DNA from 3 places in the Ancylobacter terrae genome. Region 3 is predicted to be linked to each of the others. Evidence: predicted binding sites of a transcription regulator. Region 3 holds the regulator's gene; each other region holds the start of a gene.
The links. Region 3 encodes PhoB, which activates phosphate uptake and scavenging genes when phosphate is short. Its sites were predicted from a motif close to TGTCATNNANCTGTCAT; they were not measured.

Region 1 (5,497 bases), on a different contig from region 3:
GATCGAGCCCTCGGCCGGGCCGTGGACGCTGAACATGAGGCGCAGATTGACCACGTCCAGCACCTCGAGCCCGAGATTGCGCAGGTTGTCGTGAACCGCCTGCGTGAGTTCGGCCGGCGAGAACGCCGGCAGCCAGGAGGCGTCCGCACCGCGCCGGGCGCCGATCTTGGTGACGAGGGTGAGAGCGTCGGCGTAAGGGTGCAGCGCCTCGCGGATGAGCCCGTTGGTGACGTGGGGCCCGTAGAAATCGCTGGTGTCGATATGGTTGACGCCGCGCGCGACGGCCTCGCGCAGCACCGCGATCGCCGCAGCGTGGTCCTTCGGCGGGCCGAACACGCCGGGCCCCGCGAGCTGCATGGCGCCATAGCCCAGCCGGTTCACGATGCGGCTGCCGAGCGCGAAGGTGCCGGCCTTGTCGATGCTGCTCATCGGCGGATCCTCTCCGTTGCTTGCCCTGTCTGAACGGGCAGGAGCATATGAAGGATCCTTCACGTTCGGAATTCGCATTCCATGGATACGGCCGACGCCGCCCTGAAGCCCCGCAAATCCCCGGTTCAGGCGCGCTCGCTCGCCACCATCGACGCGCTGCAAGGCGCGGTGATTCAGGTTTTGACGCGGGAGGGGCTCGCCCGCTGCACGACGACCCGGATCGCCGAGCGCGCCGGCATGTCGGTCGGCAGCCTCTACCAGTACTACCCGAACCGTGACGCCATGCTCGCCGCCGTGCTGGAGCGCCATCTCGATGCTGTCGCCGCGGCCGTCGAGCGGGCGTGCGGTGAAAACCGGGACGACCGGTGGCGCAGATGGCCGCGGCGCTGGTCGACGCCTTCGTGGCGGCCAAGTTCCGCGCGCCCGCCGAATCCCGGGCGCTCTACGCGGTGGCCGGCGAGCGGGGCGGCGTGGCGCTGGTCACCCGCATGCAGGCGCGCATGGCGGCGGCGGTGACGGCGCTGCTGGCCAGCGCCTCCGACGCGCGGTTCGAGAATCCCGCCGTCACGGCGCTGATGGTGATGGGGGCCATTGCCGGTCCGGTGCGCCTGTTGCTCGACGGGCAGGCGGTGCCGGGCTTCGAGGCCCATCTCCCGGGCCAGCTCACGCGGCTCGTCACGGCCTATCTCGCCACTCACGCCGTCGCGGCCTGACGGCCGATCACCCTGCGCGCCGGCCGTGCCCTCCCGCGCGCCGATCATCGACCAGCCCCCGCTTGACCCGCCTCCCGCCCGGGAACATGCTCGGCGCGCAAATCAGGCGAGGATATCCCCCTGCACAGACAGGTTTTCTTCTGGCTGGCCGTGCTGGTCGCGTTTCTCGTCGCGGCGTGGCTGTTCAGCGGCGTGCTGCTGCCGTTCGTGGCAGGGCTCGCGCTCGCCTATTTCCTCAACCCCATCGCCAACTGGATGGAGGGGCGCGGCATCTCGCGCATGCTGGCGAGCCTCGTCATCATCGGCTGCGCGCTGCTGGTGATCATCCTGGCGCTGCTGCTGGTGATCCCCATCGTCGGCAGCCAGCTCGCCGCCTTCATCGAGCGGCTGCCGGACTACATCGTCAAGCTGCAGAACCTCGCCACCGGCGAGAAGGCGGAATGGCTGCGCGACATCGTCGGCGACCGCATGCCCAACATCCGCGCCTCGCTCGGCCAGCTCGCCAGCCAGGGCGCCACCTATCTGCTGAGCCTGCTGCAGTCGATCTGGACCGGCGGGCAGGCGCTGATCTCGCTGTTCTCGCTGCTGGTCATCACCCCCGTCGTGGCGTTCTACATGCTGAACGACTGGAACCGCATGGTGGTGAAGGTCGATTCCTGGGTGCCGCTGAAGCACCGCGAGACCGTCCGCGGGATCGCTCGCAAGATGGACCGCGCCATTGCCGGCTTCCTGCGCGGGCAGGCGGCGGTGTGCATCATCCTCGGCTCGTTCTATGCGATCTCGCTGACGCTGGCGGGGCTGAACTTCGGCTTCGTGATCGGCGTCGTCTCGGGCGCCATCACCTTCATCCCCTATGTCGGCTCGCTGACCGGGCTGGTGCTGGCGACCGGCGTCGCGCTCGTGCAGTTCTTCCCGGACTGGGGGCAGATCGCGCTGATCGTCGCCATCTTCATGTTCGGCCAGTTCGTGGAGGGCTACATCCTCTCGCCGAAACTGGTCGGCGACAGCGTCGGCCTGCACCCGGTGTGGCTGATGTTCGCGCTGCTCGCCTTCGGCTATCTGCTCGGCTTCCTCGGCCTCCTGATCGCCGTGCCGCTGGCGGCGGCGGGCGGGGTGCTGGTGCGCTTCATGCTCGACCAGTATCTCGCCAGTCCGCTCTATACCGGCGAGGACGAGGACGAGGCCGGCGTCAAGACGCGCCCCTGAGAGGAGCGGGCATGGCGGTGGACAGCATCCGGGGCCGGGCGCCCCGCGGAATTCCTGAGCGCGGGCCGCGTCAGCTCACGCTCGACCTTCCCCATGTCGAGAGCCGGGGCCGCGCCGATTTCCTCGAGGGACCGGCGAACCGGGCGGCGCTGGCGCTGATCGACGCCTTTCCGGACTGGCCCGCGCCCGTGGTCGCGCTGGTGGGGCCGGCGGGGACCGGCAAGAGCCATCTCGCCGGCATCTTCGCCGACCAGACCGGCGCCGACATCGCCCCGGCGCGCGACCTCCTCGCCGAGGGCGGCGTGCCGGACATGCTGGCGGGCGGCGCGCTGGCGCTGGAGGACCTCGACGCGGCGGCCCCGCTCCGGCCGGCCGACGAGGTGGCGTTGTTCCATCTCCTCAACCTCGCCAAGGAGCAGGACGCCCGCGTGCTGGTGACCAGCCGCCTGCCGCCCGCCCGCCTGGCGGAAGCGGTGGCGACGGCGGACCTGGCCTCGCGCCTGCGGGCCATGCCGGCGGTGACGCTCGATCCGCCCGGAGAGGCGCTGCTCGGCGCCATCGCGCTCAAGCTCTTCGCCGACCGCCAGATCGCGCCCGACGAAGGGCTGGTCACCTTCCTGCTGGCGCGGGTCGAGCGGTCGGTGGCCGCGCTCGCCGATCTCGTCGCCGCCCTCGACCGCGAGGCGCTGGCGCGCGGGCGGCCGGTGACGCGGGCGCTCGCCGCGGAACTGCTGCGCGCCCGCGAAGGCGACGACGAGGACGAGGCGCCGGGAACCGAGCCGGACTGAGGGAATTGGCCCGTGCGCGGCCCGCGCCGCCGGGGACGGGCGCAACGGCCCGCGATCACGTATAAAATGCCGGTGACGGCGGCGTCATCGAGCTGTCATGAAGCGCGGCGAAGGTCCGCGCCGCAACGGGAGGGGCGAGGGTGAGCGAGAACGGCAAGGAATCGGTGGCGGAACTGCTGCGCGAGGCGGAGGCGGGCGCGTCCGGCCTCATGGCGAGCCCGCAGCGTTTCATCAACCGCGAGCTGTCCTGGCTGCACTTCAACCGCCGGGTGATGGAGGAGGCGGCCAACACCAATCACCCGCTGCTCGAACAGCTGCGCTTCCTCTCGATCTCCGCGAACAATCTCGACGAATTCTTCATGGTCCGCGTCGCCGGCCTGAAGGAGCATGTGCGCGAGGGCTTCGAGGCGCGCAGCCCGGACGGGCTGTCCTCGGCCGAGCAATTGCCGCTGATCTCCGATGAAGTCGCCAAGCTGGCCAGCGACCAGCAGGCGCGCTGGCGCGAGCTGCGCGTGACCCTCGCCCAGAACGGCATCGTGCTGGTGGACGGGGCGGATGTGAAGAAGAGCGACCGGGCGATGCTCGACGACTTCTTCCTGACCCATGTCTTCCCGGTGCTCACCCCGCTCGCCATCGACCCGGCGCACCCGTTCCCCTTCATCCCCAATCTCGGCTTCTCGCTCGGCCTGCAGCTCGCGCGAATCGTCGACGGGCGGCAGATGAACGCGCTGATCCGCGTGCCGGCCAAGATCGACCGCTTCATCCGCCTGCCGGACGGCTCCTCGGGCGCGGCGCGCTTCATCACGCTGGAGCAGATGATCGGCCTTTACATCGGCCGGCTGTTCCCGGGCTACCAGGTGAAGGGCGTCGGCGGCTTCCGCGTCGTGCGCGACAGCGACCTCGAAATCGAGGAAGAGGCCGAAGACCTCGTGCGCCAGTTCGAATCCGCGCTCAAGCGGCGGCGCCGCGGCTCGGTGATCCGGCTCGAGGTGGACGTCTCCATGCCGGAGGAACTGCGCAGCTTCGTGGCGCGCGAGCTCAACGTGGCGGGTGACGAGATCTTCCTGGTCGACGGCGTGCTGGCGCTCAACGAATTCAGCCAGCTGGTCTCGCTGGAGCGGCCGGACCTCAAGTTCAAGCCCTACAATCCGCGCTTTCCCGAGCGCATCCGCGACCATGCCGGCGACTGCTTCGCCGCCATCCGCGAGAAGGACCTCGTCGTCCACCACCCCTATGAGAGCTTCGATGTGGTGGTGCAGTTCCTGCGCCAGGCCGCGCGCGATCCGAACGTCGTCGCCATCAAGCAGACGCTTTACCGCACCTCCTCCGACTCGCCGATCGTCAAGGCGCTGGCGGAAGCCGCCGAGGCCGGCAAGTCGGTCACCGCGCTGGTCGAACTGAAGGCGCGTTTCGACGAGGAGGCCAATATCCGCTGGGCGCGCGATCTGGAGCGGGCCGGCGTGCAGGTGGTGTTCGGCTTCCTCGAGCTGAAGACCCACGCCAAGCTCTCGCTGGTGGTGCGCCGCGAAGGCGGCACGCTGGCGAGCTACTGCCATGTCGGCACCGGCAATTATCACCCGATCACCGCGCGCATCTACACCGACCTGTCCTACTTCACCGCCGACCCGGTGATCGGCCGCGACGTGGCGCGCATCTTCAACTTCATCACCGGCTATGCCGAGCCGGCCGAGCTGGAGGCGATGGCGGTCTCCCCGCTCACGCTGAAGAAGCGCATCCTCGACCACATCGACGCCGAGATCGCCTTCGCCAAGGCCGGGCGGCCCGGCACGATCTGGCTGAAGATGAATTCGCTGGTCGACCCCGCCATCATCGACGCGCTCTACCGCGCCAGCGCGGCGGGGGTGCAGACCGAGATCGTGGTGCGCGGCATCTGCTGCCTGCGCCCCGGCGTGCCGGGGCTGTCGGAGAACATCCGCGCCAAGTCGATCGTCGGGCGCTTCCTCGAGCACGGACGTATCTACGTCTTCGGCAACGGCAACCCGCTGCCGAGCCCCAAGGCCGCGCTCTACATCTCCTCCGCCGACCTGATGCCGCGCAACCTCGACCGCCGCGTCGAGGCGCTCTGCCCCATCACCAACCCGACGGTGCACATGCAGATCCTCGACCAGATCATGATGGCCAATTTCGAGGACAACGAGCAGAGCTGGCGGCTGTTGCCCGACGGCACCTCCGAACGCATAGTGCCGGCGCCGGGCGAGGAATCGTTCAACGCCCAGAATTATTTCATGACCAATCCGAGCCTGTCGGGACGTGGGAAATCGCTCAAGGAATCCTCGCCGCGCAGCCTCGTCCGCCGCCGTGGCAAGTGAGCCGCTCGTGGAGGTGAACCGCGAGGCGCCC
Region 2 (5,497 bases), on a different contig from region 3:
CTTGGCCGCGGGCCAGCACCACCGCGTCTACGACGCCGTGATCCTCAAGACGCTGGGTGCCACCCGGGCGCGGCTGCTCGCCGCCTATGCCATCGAATACGCGGCGCTGGGCCTTGCCACCGCCGTCGTCGCCATCGGCGCCGGCACGCTCGCCGCCTATGTGGTGGCGACGCAGGTGATGCGCGTGGGATTCGACTGGTCGGCGGGCACGGCGCTCGGCGCGGTCGGCGTCGCGCTGGCGCTCACCGTCGGCTTCGGGCTGGTCGGCACCTGGCGGGCGCTCGGGTACAAACCCGCCCCGGTACTGAGAAACCTGTGAACGGCGCGTCAACCACGCCCGCCGAATCATACTTACGCTGCGTCAATTCTGACGCAAAGTTCACTTGCGGGCCGGTCGCGCCTTGCCCATATTTCGCGTAACGTCCGCATGTACGCGAGATTAGGCTCGGCGTGCCGGCGGAACGCTTCGAGAGGGTTTCATCACGATGTCCAATTATGATCGCAACGTCTCGGCGCGGATCGGCGCGACGGCGACGCGCACGGAAGCTGCGGTCGATCAGGGCCTCCGCAGCTATATGCTCCGCGTCTACAACTATATGACGCTGGGCCTTGCCATCACCGGCGCGGCCGCGCTCGGCATCTACATGCTGTCCGTGACCACCGATCCCAGCCAGGCCGTGGGCCAGGTCGCCGGCGGCATCATGCTGACGCAGTTCGGCGCGACGCTGTTCACCAGCCCGCTGAAGTGGGTGGTGATGTTCGCCCCGCTGGCCGCGGTTTTCTTCCTCAGCTTCCGCGTGGAGCGCATGAGCGTCTCCGCGGCGCAGGGCGTGTTCTGGCTCTATGCGGCGCTGGTCGGCGTCTCGCTGTCGACGATCTTCCTCGTCTACACGCATGACAGCATCGTGCGGGTGTTCTTCATCACCGCCGCCTCCTTCGGCGCGCTGAGCCTGTTCGGCTACACCACCCAGCGCGACCTGTCGGGCATGGGCTCGTTCCTGATCATGGGCCTGTTCGGCATCATCATCGCGAGCCTGGTGAACATCTTCCTCGGCTCGACGATGCTGCAGTTCGTCATCTCCGTGGTCGGCGTGCTGGTGTTCGCGGGCCTCACCGCCTACGACACCCAGCGCATCAAGGAGATGTACTTCGCCGGCGACGACGACGTGGTGGCCGGCCGCAAGGCGATCATGGGCGCGCTCGCGCTCTACCTGGACTTCATCAACCTTTTCATGATGCTGCTCCAGCTGTTCGGCAACCGCAACAACAGCTGATCGCCATCACGGCGGATCGACGATCGAGGCCCCGGCATCCGCCGGGGCCTTTTTCGTGGGCGCCTTGAAGGCTCGACGGGAGGCCCTTCGCGCGACGTCGACTGCGGCGTGGCGGTTGAACCGGCCGGCGCTGCGGGTGTAGGCACCTCCCAGCGCCCTCCCGGATCCCTCGCCGCCCGCCATGCCCGCTTCCGCTTCCTCGTTCCCACCGGTGCCGGCCGACGCCAGCGTCGCCCTGCGCCCCGCCCGAGCCGACGACATCCCGGCCATCACGGCGATCTACGCCCATGCCGTGCGCTTCGGAACCGCCTCGTTCGAGATCGATCCGCCGGACGAGGTCGAAATGGTCCGTCGGATGGGCGCGCTTATCGCGGGCGGCTATCCCTATATCGCCGCCGAGGCGGCCGGCCGGCTCATCGGCTATGCCTATGCCGGCCCCTACCGTGCCCGGCCGGCCTATCGCACCACGGTGGAGAATTCGGTCTATGTGCAGCCCGGCCTCACCGGCCGCGGCATCGGCCGCCGCCTGCTGGAGCGCCTCGTCGCGGAAGCGGCCGAAGCGGGCTTCCGGCAGATGATCGCGGTGATCGGCGACAGCGCCAACGCCGCCTCGATCGGGCTGCACGCCGCGGCGGGCTTCCACCCCGTCGGCACGCTCGAATCGGTCGGCTTCAAGGCCGGCCGCTGGCTCGACACGGTGCTGATGCAGCGCCCGCTCGGCCCGGCCGACACCACGCCGCCCTGACCGGCGTCAGTTCACCGCCCGCAGCGGCTTGTCCAGGACGGCGATGACGCGGGCGAGGTCGTGGCCGCGCTTGAGGATCAGCCCGGTCTGGGACACGACGCTGTAGGCGCCCTGCCGCCGGGCGAGAGCCGGATCCTTCTCGATCCGGTAGATCGGGTATTCGGTGGAGCGCCGGAAGATGGAGAAGACAGCCCGGTCCTTCAGGAAATCGATGGCGTAGTCGCGCCATTCGCCGATCGCCACCATGCGCCCGTAGAGATCGAGGATGCGGTCGAGCTCGCGCCGGTCGAATGTCACGCAGACGGGGCGCTCGGCGAGCGCGCTCCCGCCGGCGGGAAACCTTATAGGGTCGATATCCGCCACACGGCCCTCCCCGGCTTGGCCGGCCGGCCGCGCGTCGCGTTCCGGGCGCCCGTCATAACGCCGACATGATCGCGCCGGTCGGCCACGGGGGCAAGCCTTGTCGGCCCACAATCCGACCGCCGACGGGGAATCACGGCCTCGTCATCCGAAATCATGAAGTCGCCCGATTTCAGCCCTTGCAACGCCCCCGCCAGCGACCATCTTCACATCATAAGCAACGGGCCGGCAGGCGAAAGCGCCCCGGTTTCCCAGCCCCCCAGCCCCCCCGTGGCGTGGTGCGTGCCGGCCGGTTGCCACGTAGGTTCAATCCCCCGATTGACCTTTCAGGGCCGGCTCTCAGCCGGCCCTGTTTTTTTGCGCTCGGAAGAATGCGGGCAGCGCCGGCGCAAGGCGCGCCGGCAACTCAAGGCATGGGGAGTGTCAGGGCGCGGGGCGGGTCAGGGCGTGGGGCTTGCCGGCGCCGGCGGGAATTTTGCGGTCTCTTCCTTGGGCAGCGCCATCACGCCGGCACCGACGATAGCCCCCGGCGTGCCGGGCGTCCCGCGCTGCACCAGCACCGCGACGGCGTCGATGCCGTCCGCCATGAAGGCGGCCACCGGCGTCTCGAACTGAGCCGCGGCCCCATTCCAGTCGCCGAGCTTGACCCAGCGCCGCACCACATTGTGGTAGGTGACCTGCTTGCCCTCGTTCTCGCCGCGCCCGATCGCCACGGTGACGCTGGAGGCGAGCGGGCAGAGCCACACCTCGCCGCTCGCGCTTCCCGCCCCGACGCCGACCGCGAGCTTGCCCTCGGTGACCGCAAGCGCGACCGGAACGCTCGGCGGAACCGCCGACTGCACGGCCGTCTCGACCGCCGGACCGTCGCTGCCCACCGCCATCGCGACGCCGTTCACCACCACCTGGGGAGTAAACATCCGCCCGTCGCCACGCAGTCGCGCATAGGCCTTCTGGCGCATCGAATGGCCGTGCTTGGCCAGCGTGTCCTTCCAGCCCAGATAGTCCCAGTAATCGACGGCGAGGGTGAGCGCGATCACGTCCGGCCGTTTCGCCGTCATGTCGCTGATCAGCTTGTCGGCCGGCGGGCAGGACGAGCAGCCCTGGCTGGTGAAGAGCTCGACAACGGCTTTCGGGGCGGTCGTGGACGTCGTATCCGGGGACTGCGCCTGCGCGCCGCCCGCGAGGACCAGCGTGGCCATCATGCCGAACCCGGTCAGCGCACATGCCCGCGCGCCGACGATGCGCCCTATCGATCCTGCCATGTCCGAACGCGGCGTCCTTCTGCGCAACCGGGGAAAACCAGCCTACGCAATAGGGCGGCGCCGGCCGCGGCACCAGTCACATTCGGGTGTCGCACGCCGGCGTGAGCGGGCCCGGCGGCATGGCCGCCGGGCACTGAGCGATCAGGCCGCGAGATTGCGCAGCACATACTGGAGAATGCCGCCATTGCGGAAGTAATCCAGCTCGTCCAGCGTATCGATGCGGCAGGTCAGCGGCACGTTCTTCACCGTGCCGTCGGCGAAGGCGATCTCGGCGACCAGCGTCTGGCGCGGCTTGAGGTCGCCCTCGATGCCCTTGATGGTCACCACCTCGTCGCCCTTGATGCCGAGCGACTGCCAGCTGTCGTCGTTCTGGAACACCAGCGGCACGATGCCCATGCCGACGAGGTTCGAGCGGTGGATGCGCTCGAAGCTCTGGGCGATGACGGCGCGGATGCCGAGCAGCTTGGTGCCCTTGGCCGCCCAGTCGCGCGAGGAGCCGGTGCCGTATTCCTTGCCGGCGAAGACGACTGTCGGCACGCCCTCGCTCTTGTAGAGCATGGCGGCGTCGTAGATCGGCATCTCCGTGCCGTCCGGCCAATGCTTGGTGAAGCCGCCTTCCTTGCCGCCCAGCATCTGGTTCTTTATGCGGATGTTGGCGAAGGTGCCGCGCATCATCACCTGGTGGTTGCCGCGCCGCGTGCCGTACTGGTTGAAGTCGGCGGGCCGCACCTGATGGTCGCGCAGATAGTGGCCGGCCGGGCTCGCTTCCTTGATCGAGCCGGCGGGCGAGATGTGGTCGGTGGTGATGGAATCCAGGAACAGGCCCATCACCCGGGCACTGATGATGTCCGTCACCGGCTCCGGCTTCATCTCCATGCCCTCGAAATAGGGCGGGTTCTGAACATAGGTGGAGCGGTCGTCCCAGGCGTAGGTCTCGCCCTTCGGCACGGCGATCTTCTGCCAGTTCTCGTCGCCCTTGAAGACGTCGGCGTACTTCTCCTGGAACATCTTCTTGGTGACGTTCTCACGGATGAAGGTCGCGATCTCCTGGTTCGACGGCCAGATGTCCCGGAGATAGACCGGCTTGCCGTCCGAACCCGTGCCGAGCGGCTCGGTGGTGAGGTCGATCTGCAGCGAGCCGGCCAGCGCATAGGCGACGACGAGCGGCGGCGAGGCGAGGTAGTTCGCCTTCACGTCCGGGTTCACGCGGCCCTCGAAATTGCGGTTGCCGGAGATCACGGCGCCCGCGACGAGGTCGTTCTTGTTGATGGCTTCCGAGATCGGCTCGGGCAGCGGCCCGGAATTGCCGATGCAGGTGGTGCAGCCGAAGCCGACCAGGTTGAAGCCGACGGCGTCGAGGTCCTTCTGCAGGCCCGCGGCGTTCAGATAGCCCTCGACCACCTGGCTGCCGGGCGCGAGCGAGGTCTTCACCCAGGGCTTCGACTTCAGGCCCTTGGCCACCGCGTTGCGCGCGAGCAGGCCCGCGGCGATCAGCACGGAGGGGTTCGAGGTGTTTGTGCAGGAGGTGATGGCGGCGATGGTCACGTCGCCATGGCCGAGCGTGTAGTCGGTGCCTTCCACCGGCACCCGCTTGGCGGCTTCGCCCGCCTTCTTGAACTCGCCTTCCAGCGCCGCGAGGAAGCCGGCCTTGGTGCCGGAGAGCAGCACGCGGTCCTGCGGGCGCTTGGGGCCGGCGAGCGAGGGCAGCACCGAGGAGATGTCGAGTTCGAGCACGTCGGTGAACACCGGGTCCGCGGTGCCGGCGTGGCGCCACATGCCCTGCGCCTTCGAATAGGCCTCGACCAGCGCGATCCGCTCGGGCTTCCGGGCGGTCTCGTCGAGATAGGCGATGGTCT
Region 3 (5,497 bases):
CGAGCGGCATCTTCGTGCTGGTTCTGCTCGGCCTGATCATCGCCATGCTGTTCGAGGGCGGCCTGCCGGCGATGCGCGAATTCGGCGTCGGCTTCCTGTGGTCGACGACGTGGAACCCGGTCACCGAGCGCTTCGGCGCCGGCGTGATGATCTACGGCACGCTGTTCAGCGCCGTGATCGCGGTCATCGTCGCGCTGCCGCTGTCCTTCGGCATCGCCTTCTTCCTCACCGAGATCGCCCCCGAAAAGCTGCGCCGCCCGATCGGCGTCGCCATCCAGCTGCTCGCCGCCGTGCCCTCCATCATCTACGGCATGTGGGGCTTCTTCATCGTCGTGCCGCTCATCGCCACCTATGTGCAGCCCCCGCTGATCGACTGGCTCGGCCCGATCCCGGTCATCGGCGCGCTGTTCCAGGGCCCCCCGCTCGGCGCCGGCATGCTGACCGCCGGCATTATCCTCGCCATCATGATCCTGCCCTTCATCACCGCGATGTTCGTCGAGGTGCTGGAATCGGTGCCGCCGATGATCAAGGAATCCGCCTATGGCGTCGGCGCCACCACCTATGAGGTCTACCGCAACGTCTCGGTGCCCTATGGCCGCACCGCCATGGTCGGCGCGGTGATGCTGGGCCTCGGCCGCGCGCTGGGCGAGACCATGGCGGTGACCTTCGTGATCGGCAACGCGACGCGCATGTCGGCCTCGCTGTTCGCGCCGGGCGCCACCATCGCCTCCACCATCGCCAACGAGTTCCCCGAGGCCTCGATAGGCTCGCTCAAGCTGCACGCGCTGCTGCAACTCGGCTTCGTGCTGTTCGTGATCTCGTTCATCGTGCTGGCGCTCTCGCGCTATCTCGTCCGCTCCAAGCTGAAGAACTGAGAGAGGCGCACCCATGGCTTCGCTCGCCCGCCGCCGCGCCACCGACTATGCCGTGAAGGCGATCTCCACCGCTTTCGCCGGCCTGTCGCTGCTGCTGCTCGCCTGGATCCTGTGGACGCTGATCGAGCGCGGCCTGCCCGCGCTCGGCCCGCAGGTGTTCACCAACATCACCGCCCCTCCCGGCCAGAATGGCGGCCTGCTCAACGCCATCGTCGGCTCGCTGATCCAGATCGCCGTCGCGCTGATCATCGGCACCCCGATCGGCCTGATGTGCGGCACCTTCCTCGCCGAGAACGGCAAGCTGACCAAGCTCGGCGCCTGCGCACGCTTCGTGAACGACGTGCTGCTCTCGGCGCCCTCGATCCTGATCGGCCTGTTCGTCTACACCCTGCTGGTGGTGCCGCTCGGCGGCTTCTCCGGCTGGGCCGGGGCCATCGCGCTCGCCATCCTCGTCATCCCCGTGGTGGTGCGCACCACCGAGGACATGCTGAACCTGGTGCCGATCGGCCTGCGCGAGGCGGCCTTCGCGCTCGGCGCGCCGCAGTGGAAGGTGGTCACGCTGGTCACCTGGCGCGCCGCCCGCGCCGGCATCGTCACCGGCGTGCTGCTGGCGGTGGCGCGCGCCGCCGGCGAGACCGCGCCGCTGCTGTTCACCTCGCTCGGCAACAATGGCTGGTCGCTCGACATGTCCAAGCCGATGGCCTCGCTGCCGATCGCCATCTATCAATACGCGGCCAGCCCTTTCGAGGACTGGGTGGCGCTGGCCTGGGCCGGCGCCCTGCTGATCACCGTTGGGGTGCTGACCCTCAACATCCTCTCCCGCCTCGTCCTGGCGAAGATGAAGTGAGACGGCCATGAACTTCGCACCCGACACCGCCATCGACATCGCCACCGCGGTGAACCGCGCCACCGGCACGCCCGGCGCCCCCAAGCTCAAGGTCGAGAAGCTGAACTTCTACTACGGCGACAACCACGCGCTGAAGAACATCAACTTCGACATCCCCGAAAAGCGCGTCACCGCGATGATCGGGCCGTCGGGCTGCGGCAAGTCCACGCTGCTGCGCATCTTCAACCGGATGTACCAGCTCTATCCGGGCCAGCGCGCGGAAGGGAAGATCCTGTTCGACGGCGTCGACCTGCTCGGCAAGGGGCTCGATTCCACCGTGGTGCGCTCGCGCATCGGCATGGTGTTCCAGAAGCCGACGCCGTTCCCGATGTCGATCTACGACAACATCGCCTTCGGCGTGAAGCTGCACGAGAGCCTCTCCAAGGCGCAGATGGACGAGCGCGTGGAGTGGTGCCTGCGCAAGGCGGCGATCTGGGAGGAGACCAAGGACCGCCTGCACACCTCGGCGCTCGGCATGTCCGGCGGCCAGCAGCAGCGCCTGTGCATCGCCCGCACCATCGCGGTGAAGCCGGAGGTGATCCTGCTCGACGAGCCGACCTCGGCGCTCGACCCGATCTCCACCTCCAAGATCGAGGACCTGATCGACGAGCTGAAGCAGGACTTCACCATCGTCATCGTCACCCACAACATGCAGCAGGCCGCCCGCTGCGCCGACCTCACCGCCTTCTTCTATCTGGGCGAGCTGATCGAGGTGGGCGTCTCCTCGGACATCTTCACCAATCCGCGCGAAGTGCGCACCCGCGACTACATCACCGGCCGCTTCGGCTGAGCCGGCAGAGGATCACGCCATGACGGAGCACATCGTCTCCTCCTTCGACACCGACCTGAAGGACCTCAGCCGCAAGGTGGTCGAGATGGGCGGCCAGGCCGAGCGGCTCGTCGCCGATTCGGTGCAGGCGCTGGTGAAGCGCGACGCCGATCTCGCCCAGAAGGTCATCGTCCTCGACGGCCCGGTCGACCTGCTCCAGCGCGAGATCGAGGAAAAGGCGGTGCTCACCATCGCCCGCCGCCAGCCGCTGGCCGGCGACCTGCGCGAGATCGTGGCGGCCATGCGCATCGCCAATGATCTCGAGCGCATCGGCGATCTCGCCAAGAACACCGCCAAGCGCGTGCTGGCGCTGACCGGCGAGTTCCACCCGCAGAAGCTGGTGCGCGGCGTCGAGCATATGTCCGGCATCGTGCTGGAGCAGCTGAAAGAGGTGCTGGACGCCTATGCCACCCGCGACCGCGACGCGGCGATCGCGGTCTGGCGGCGCGACGGCGAGGTCGACATCCTCTACACCTCGCTGTTCCGCGAACTGCTCACCTACATGATGGAAGACCCGCGCAACATCTCGCTGTGCACGCATCTGCTGTTCTGCGCCAAGAATATCGAGCGGATCGGCGACCACGCCACCAATGTCGCCGAGACGGTGCATTACCTCGTGACCGGCCAGGTGCTCGCCGACGAGCGCCCCAAGCAGGACACGACCAGCATCACCTCGGTGGCGTTCCCGGCGTAAGGCAGGGCATCCCATGCCGACCAATATCCTGATCGTCGAGGACGAGGAGCCGCTCAGCCTGCTGCTGCGCTACAACCTCGAATCCGAAGGCTACGCGGTGGAGAGCGTCGGGCGCGGCGACGAGGCCGAGACCCGGCTGCGCGAGAGCGTGCCCGATCTCGTCATCCTCGACTGGATGCTCCCCGGCCTCTCCGGCATCGAATTGTGCCGGCGCCTGCGCGCGCGCCCCGAGACCGAGCGCATGCCGGTGCTGATGCTCACCGCGCGGGGCGAGGAATCCGAGCGCGTGCGCGGCCTCGCCACCGGCGCCGACGACTATGTGGTGAAGCCGTTCTCGGTGCCCGAGCTGGTCGCCCGGGTGCGGGCGCTGCTGCGCCGGGCCAAGCCCGACCACATCGCCACCCTCCTGCGCGCCGGCGACATCGAGCTCGACCGCGAGACCAAGCGCGTGCACCGCGCCGGCCGCGAGCTGCATCTCGGCCCGACCGAGTTTCGCCTGCTGGAGTTCCTGATGCAGTCGCCCGGCCGCGTCTTCTCGCGCGAGCAACTGCTCGACGGCGTCTGGGGCCAGGACGTCTACATCGACGAGCGCACGGTGGACGTGCATGTCGGGCGCCTGCGCAAGGCGCTCAACCGCGCCCGCCAGCCCGACCCGATCCGCACCGTGCGGGGCTCGGGCTATTCCTTCAACGAAATGTTCGCCCGCACGCATTGAGGCGAGGCGTTTCTGCCCAACAAAATGGCGTGCGCGATTTCTGGCGGTTTCGCGCATCGCGACGTCGACGGCTGCGATAAGCTCTCGCATAATGATGCTGGGCAGCGCAGCGACGACGGGCAGCCATGGCAGGCCATCACGACGACGACCACCACCATCATCACGACCATCAGGATTCCGCCGACACCCTGCTGAACGCGATGGCGGACATCGAGATCAGCGCCCGGGTCAAGGCGCTGGAAGAACTGCTGTCGGCGAAGGGCCTTGTCGATCCGGCCGCGCTCGATGCCGTGGTCGACCTCTATGAGAACCAGATCGGCCCGCGCAATGGCGCCCGCGTTATCGCGCGCGCGTGGAGCGACCCGGACTATCGGCGCCGACTGCTCGCCGACCCCAATCCGGCTATCGCCGAGCTCGGCTATTCCGGCGCCCAGGGCGAGAACATGGTGGTGGTCGAGAACACGGAGACGGTCCACAACATCGTCGTTTGCACGCTGTGCTCCTGCTATCCGTGGCCGGTGCTCGGCCTGCCGCCGGTCTGGTACAAGAGCATGCCGTACCGGACCCGCGTCGTCCGCGATCCGCGCTCCGTGCTCGAGGAGTTCGGCACACGCCTGCCGGACAGCACCGAGATCCGCGTCTGGGACAGCAATTCCGAGATCCGCTACCTCGTCCTGCCGCGCCGGCCGGCGGGGACGGAGGGGATGGACGAGGCGACGCTGGCCGCGCTCGTCACCCGCGACAGCATGATCGGCGTCACCGAGGCGCTCCCGCCGGAGGGCGCACGATGAACTCGATGCATGATTGCGGCGGCTTCGACGGCTTCGGCCGCGTCGTCCCGGAGGGCTATGACGGGCGCGAGCCGGTCTTCAAGACCGAGTGGGAACGGCGCATGTGCGCGCTGTTCATGGTGACCATCGGCGCCATGTATTCGGACGACGAGTTTCGCCAGTCGCGCGAGCGGCTGGAGCCGGTCAAGTACCTGACGCGACCCTATTACGAGCAATGGTGGTTCGCCGTGTCCCGCGTGCTGCTCCAGAAGGGCATCATCGACGAGGCCGAGTATCGCTCGTGCGTCGCGCGGCTCGGGGGAGGCGCCTGATGCTCGGCCCGGGCGAGATACTCGACCTGCTCAGGATCGGGGCGACCACGCGGGTGGAGGATGCCGCGCGCCGCCCGCTCTTCCTCCCGGGCCAGCGCGTGCTGACACGCAAGATCAACCCGCTCACCCACACCCGCCTGCCGCGCTACTGCCGCGGGCGGCGGGGCGTGATCGACCGCGTGCACGGACTCTACGCATTGCCAGACCTACGCGCGCTGGGCGACGAGACTACGCGCGAATATTGCTACAGCGTGCGCTTCACCATGCGCGAACTCTGGGGCGAGGATGCCTCGCCGGTCGACAGCCTGCTGATCGACCTGTGGGACAGCTACCTCCTGCCGGATGCGGCCGGCGAACCATGAGCGTGCGCGCGCCTCTGCCCGACCTCGACCGTCC

Region 1: the regulator PhoB is predicted to act here: its motif matches at 3,219-3,235, upstream of ACEUEL_RS09335 (RNA degradosome polyphosphate kinase).
Region 2: the regulator PhoB is predicted to act here: its motif matches at 2,433-2,449, upstream of ACEUEL_RS15275 (DUF2794 domain-containing protein).

What each region holds. Positions count from the first base shown of each region.
Region 1 covers NZ_JBJGXH010000001.1:1,962,821-1,968,317, reverse strand. Annotated here, with positions in the region: gene ACEUEL_RS09360 (aldo/keto reductase family oxidoreductase) at 1-429, opposite strand, end outside; partial or broken gene ACEUEL_RS09355 (TetR/AcrR family transcriptional regulator) at 511-669, shown strand; gene ACEUEL_RS09350 (hypothetical protein) at 804-1,142, shown strand; gene ACEUEL_RS09345 (AI-2E family transporter) at 1,293-2,348, shown strand; gene ACEUEL_RS09340 (P-loop NTPase family protein) at 2,360-3,136, shown strand; gene ACEUEL_RS09335 (RNA degradosome polyphosphate kinase) at 3,346-5,466, shown strand; gene ppx (exopolyphosphatase) at 5,474-5,497, shown strand, end outside.
Region 2 covers NZ_JBJGXH010000002.1:211,444-216,940, forward strand. Annotated here, with positions in the region: gene ACEUEL_RS15260 (ABC transporter permease) at 1-319, shown strand, start outside; gene ACEUEL_RS15265 (Bax inhibitor-1/YccA family protein) at 486-1,274, shown strand; gene ACEUEL_RS15270 (GNAT family N-acetyltransferase) at 1,456-2,019, shown strand; gene ACEUEL_RS15275 (DUF2794 domain-containing protein) at 2,026-2,382, opposite strand; gene ACEUEL_RS15280 (DUF1223 domain-containing protein) at 2,820-3,641, opposite strand; gene acnA (aconitate hydratase AcnA) at 3,783-5,497, opposite strand, start outside.
Region 3 covers NZ_JBJGXH010000004.1:156,276-161,772, reverse strand. Annotated here, with positions in the region: gene pstC (phosphate ABC transporter permease subunit PstC) at 1-875, shown strand, start outside; gene pstA (phosphate ABC transporter permease PstA) at 889-1,722, shown strand; gene pstB (phosphate ABC transporter ATP-binding protein PstB) at 1,730-2,551, shown strand; gene phoU (phosphate signaling complex protein PhoU) at 2,571-3,284, shown strand; gene phoB (phosphate regulon transcriptional regulator PhoB) at 3,298-3,999, shown strand; gene nthA (nitrile hydratase subunit alpha) at 4,125-4,790, shown strand; gene ACEUEL_RS19240 (hypothetical protein) at 4,787-5,101, shown strand; gene ACEUEL_RS19235 (SH3-like domain-containing protein) at 5,101-5,463, shown strand; gene ACEUEL_RS19230 (nitrile hydratase accessory protein) at 5,466-5,497, shown strand, end outside.